DNA from 2 places in the Pseudonocardia sp. Ae717_Ps2 genome. Region 2 is predicted to be linked to the other one. Evidence: riboswitches for the same ligand, from Rfam matches in the RefSeq annotation. Region 2 holds a riboswitch; the other holds the start of a gene.
The links. A riboswitch is a leader RNA that binds a small molecule or an ion and turns the genes downstream of it on or off. The one in region 2 is predicted to bind cobalamin.
Positions count from the first base shown of each region.

Region 1: another riboswitch for cobalamin. It lies ahead of Ae717Ps2_RS17105 (hypothetical protein); the one in region 2 lies ahead of metE (5-methyltetrahydropteroyltriglutamate--homocysteine S-methyltransferase).

Region 1 covers NZ_MCIS01000001.1:3,742,668-3,744,863, forward strand. The annotation lists gene Ae717Ps2_RS17100 (DNA polymerase IV) at 1-875, shown strand, start outside; gene Ae717Ps2_RS17105 (hypothetical protein) at 897-1,274, opposite strand; cobalamin riboswitch at 1,309-1,498, opposite strand; gene Ae717Ps2_RS17110 (chloride channel protein) at 1,495-2,196, opposite strand, start outside.
Region 2 covers NZ_MCIS01000001.1:5,321,985-5,324,180, reverse strand. The annotation lists gene mdo (NDMA-dependent methanol dehydrogenase) at 1-795, opposite strand, end outside; cobalamin riboswitch at 1,026-1,235, shown strand; gene metE (5-methyltetrahydropteroyltriglutamate--homocysteine S-methyltransferase) at 1,362-2,196, shown strand, end outside.

The sequences.
Region 1 (2,196 bases), 1.6 Mb from region 2:
TGGGTAGTGCGATCGGGTCCGAGCTGCACCGTCTCGCCCGCGGCATCGACGACCGTCCGGTCGCCCCGCGCGGCGCGGCCAAGCAGATCAGCGCGGAGACGACCTTCGACGCCGACCTGACCGCGATGAGCGCGGTGCACACCGCGGTGGAGTCGATCTGCGTCGCCGTGCACCGACGGCTGGTCGCCGACGGTCGGACCGCCCGCACCGTCACCGTGAAGGCGCGGACCGGGGACTTCACCACCCACACCCGGTCGGAGACGACCCCGTTCGGCACCCGGGACCTGGCGACCCTGGTCGCGGTGGCGCGCCGGCTGGCCGAGGGCGCGGTCGGCGAGGGCGGGGTGCGGCTGCTGGGCGTGTCGGTGTCCGGCTTCGGCGACGAGCCGCCGCTGGCCCTGTTCGACGCGGTGCCCTCGGAGAACGGGTGGACGACGGCCTCGGCCCTGGACCCCCCGCCCGCGGCCGACGCCCGGGCCGGCGCGGCGGGGGTGGCCGTGCTCGACGCACCACCGGACACCGACGCACCTCCAGACACCGACGCGAGGACGGGGACGGGCGCGGCCGCGGGGGCCGACAGTCCTGCGGGGACCGGCGGTACCGCGGGGGCCGACGCGACCACGGGTGCCGGCGACGTGCCCGGCCCCGTCCGCCCGGGCCGCCCCGACCGCGAACCCGACCCGGACCGGCCCTGGCGCGCCGGCGACGACGTCGCCCACCCCGAGCACGGCCACGGCTGGGTCCAGGGCGCCGGGCACGGGCGGGTCACCGTGCGCTTCGAGACCGCCTACACCGGGCCCGGCCGCACCCGCACGCTCGACGCCGCCGACCCCGACCTCACCCGGGCCGACCCGCTGGGCAGCTGGCGGGCCTGAGCGCGCCGCCCGCCGGCGGTCTCAGCCGATCAGCGGGCTGCGGTGCGGCGGCGCGACGCGGCTGCCCTCGGCGACCCGGGCCCGCAGCGCCGGGACGGTGCGCGCCAACCCGTCGAGGACCGCACCGAGCGCGGCGTCGGCCGCGGGGTCGCCCCCGACCAGCAGCACCGCGCCGCCGGCGGGTCCGGCGGCGGCCCAGGCCCCGATCCGGGCGACGGCGTCACGCGGGGTGACCGGCTCGACCCGCCACGCCTCGGCGTAGAACAGGGCCGTCGACTCGGCCTGGGGGAAGGCGAAGACGGTCTCGGCGTCGGCCAGCAGGTCGGCGACGTGGGCACCCGGGCGGGGTGCGCCGTCGCCGGACGGGTCGGTACCGAGCACCACCAGGTCGTGGCTCATCGCATGTCCTCCTCGAGGGTCCGCGCCCTCACCAGTGGGAATCCGCGACGACGGGCAGTGTCCTGGCTCCCGGATCCCCGCGCCCTCCCCGGCCTTCCCACCCTCGCGGGCGGTGGCACCGGTGTGGGGAGGGCACTCCCCGGTGACAGTGGCGGGACCGCGCCGGATTCGCACCGGCTTCCTGTTCCGTCGTCGTCGGGGAGCCCATCACGCGACCGGGTCAGTGGTCAACCGTCCCCCGCCCCGACACCCCCCGCAGATGGTCGAGCAGGTCGTGTTCGGCGAGCGTCCCGAGCAGCGGCCCGTCCGGCTCCCGCACGGGCAGCGCGGCTCCCCGGTGCGCGGCGAGCACCCCGAGGACGTCGTGCACCGGGGCGGCCGGGTCCAGCGCGGGCAGCTCCGGGCCGGGCGGGGTGCCGTCGACGGGACGCATCACCTGGGCGACGACGACCCGGCGCAGCGCCTCGTCGGTCGGGGTGTCGGCAGCGAGGTCGATCCCGCGTCGCAGCAGCTTGAGCGTGTAGATGTTGTCCCGCGACACCAGGTTCGACAGGCCGGTGGCCAGGACGACGGCGGCCATCAGCGGCAGGATGAGGGCGTAGTCGCCGGTCAGCTCGAACACGATGAGCACCGCGGTGATCGGGGCGTGCGCCGCCCCCGCGAACACCGCCGCCATGCCGACCAGACCGAACGCGCCGGGGTGCAGGTCCAGCGCCGGGAACAGGGCCGCGGCGGCGTAGCCGAAGGCGGTACCGGCGGTGCCACCGACGAACAGCGACGGCGCGAACACACCGCCGGACCCGCCGATGCCGATGGTGAGGCTGGACGCGAGGATCTTCCCGACGACGAGCAGGAGCAGGAGCCCGACGGCGTACCGGCCACCGATCGCGGCCTCCAGCACGGGGTAGCCGACGCCGTACAT
Region 2 (2,196 bases):
GGCGGCGATGTACTGCGCGTACATCATGCCCTCGCGGCCGGAGAGCTCCTGGCCGTTCCAGACGGCCTTGCGCAGGTTCTGGGAGGTCAGCTTGATGGCGTGCAGGGCGTTGCCCAGCGACGGCTGGAAGTCCAGCCGCGAGACGTAGGGCTCCGAGGCGTGGGCGAGCACGTCGAACCCGCACTGCGCGGTGTAGTCGATCGGGCAGTCGTAGTAGAGCACCGGGTCGTCGATCGCGAGGGTGGTGACCGACGCGTCGTCGAAGGCGACGTACTTGTGCGGGTTGTCGGGGTCGGTCGTGGTGTCGGTGATGACGTAGGCCCACGAGGTCTCCGAGCCGGTACCGGCCGTGGTGGAGACCGCGATGTGCGGCGGGTTGGCCGGGTTCTCGGACTTGTTGAAGCCCTCGAACTCGTTGACGTTGCGACCGTCGTGGGCGACCGAGACGCGCGCGCCCTTGCAGGCGTCGTGCGAGGAGCCGCCGCCGATGGAGACGAAGGAGTCGCAGTTGTTCTGCTGGTAGAGGCCCACAGCGTCCATGACGTTGTAGTCCTTGGGGTTCGACTCGACCTTGTCGTACAGCACGACCTCGAGGCCGTGGTACTTCATCGACTCGACGATCTTGTGGACGATGTCGGTGCCGCGCAGGCCCGACGTCATCACCAGGGTCTTCTTGAAGCCCAGCTTGAGCGCCTCGGGGCCGATCAGCTCGTGCGACCCCGGGCCCATGAGCGCGCGAGGGAACGGGTGGAACTCCTTGATGGGGAACGGCTTGAGCAGCTCGTCTACCTGCATGTCAGCCCTTTCTGAGGCAGGCGGATGGGGTCGGGGCCGAACGCTAGGACCCCTGTGGCCGCGCGCACAGGGGTGATCGGCATTACCCCTCGGGAGACCGGGCAGGAAACCCCTCCGAACGGAGGGGGGCAGGGTGAGGTCGCCCGTCGATCCGTGTGGAGAGGGCTGAGTACTGCAAACATATTGCAACAGGGAGAGTTCGGCAACAGTTCGCCGGGCTCGTCCTGGGTTAGGGTCGGTCCGCCGACGGTTCGTGTCATCCCGGGAACGGGGCGTCACGAGGCAAGAGGGAACCCGGTGGGAATCCGGGACTGCCCCGCAGCGGTGAACGGGAACGACCGCCGTCAACAGCACTGGGAGTGATCCCGGGAAGCGACGGCCAGTAGGTGTGAGCAGTGCGCCCGTGAGTCCGAAGACCTGCCGCCGGTGCGTGCGCCGTCCGGCGTGCGCGGATCCGTGGCCTCGCGGGAGGGCCGGGCGGACGACCGGGCACCGTCGTGCCCGGCGGTCGCGGGCGCCCCCTGCCGGCGACGGGTCCTCCACCGCACTCGCGAGGAGAGAGGGCCGTGAGCATTCCTTCCAGCAGCACCATCGGCAGCACCGTCCTGGGGTACCCCCGGATCGGGCCGGACCGGGAGCTCAAGCGGGCGACCGAGGCGTACTGGGCCGGGCGGAGCGACGCGTCGGCACTGCACGACGTCGCCGCCGGACTGCGCCGCGACACCTGGACCGGGTTGCGCGACGCCGGGCTCGGCTCGGTGCCGGGCAACACGTTCTCGTTCTACGACCACGTCGGAGACACCGCGCTGGCGGTCGGGGCGGTGCCGGAGCGCTTCGCCGGCATCACCGACCCGCTGGAGCGGCTGTTCGCGATGGCGCGCGGCCGCACCGGTGCCCCGGCCTGCGAGATGACCAAGTGGTTCGACACGAACTACCACTACCTGGTCCCCGAGGTCGGCCCGGCCACCCGGCTCGCGCCGGGCAGCCGCAAGGCCCTCGACGAGTTCCGAGAGGCCCTGCGCATCGGGATCACCACCCGCCCGGTGCTGGTCGGACCGGTGACCTTCCTGCTGCTGTCGAAACCGGCCGACGGCGCACCGGAGGGCTTCCGCCCGCTGGACCTGCTCGGGCCGCTCGTCGAGGTCTACCGCGACCTGCTCGCCGAGCTCGCCGAGGCGGGCGCGGAATGGGTGCAGCTCGACGAGCCCGCCTTCGCCGCCGACCGGACGCCGGAGGAGATCGCGGCGCTGCGCCGGGCCTACGACCGGCTCGCCTCGGCGACCCGGCGGCCGAAGATCCTCGTCGCGTCGTACTTCGGGGAGCTGGGCCCGGCGCTGCCCGCGCTCGCCGCCACGGCCGTCGAGGGGCTGGCGCTCGACCTCGTCGCGGGGGGTGCCGACC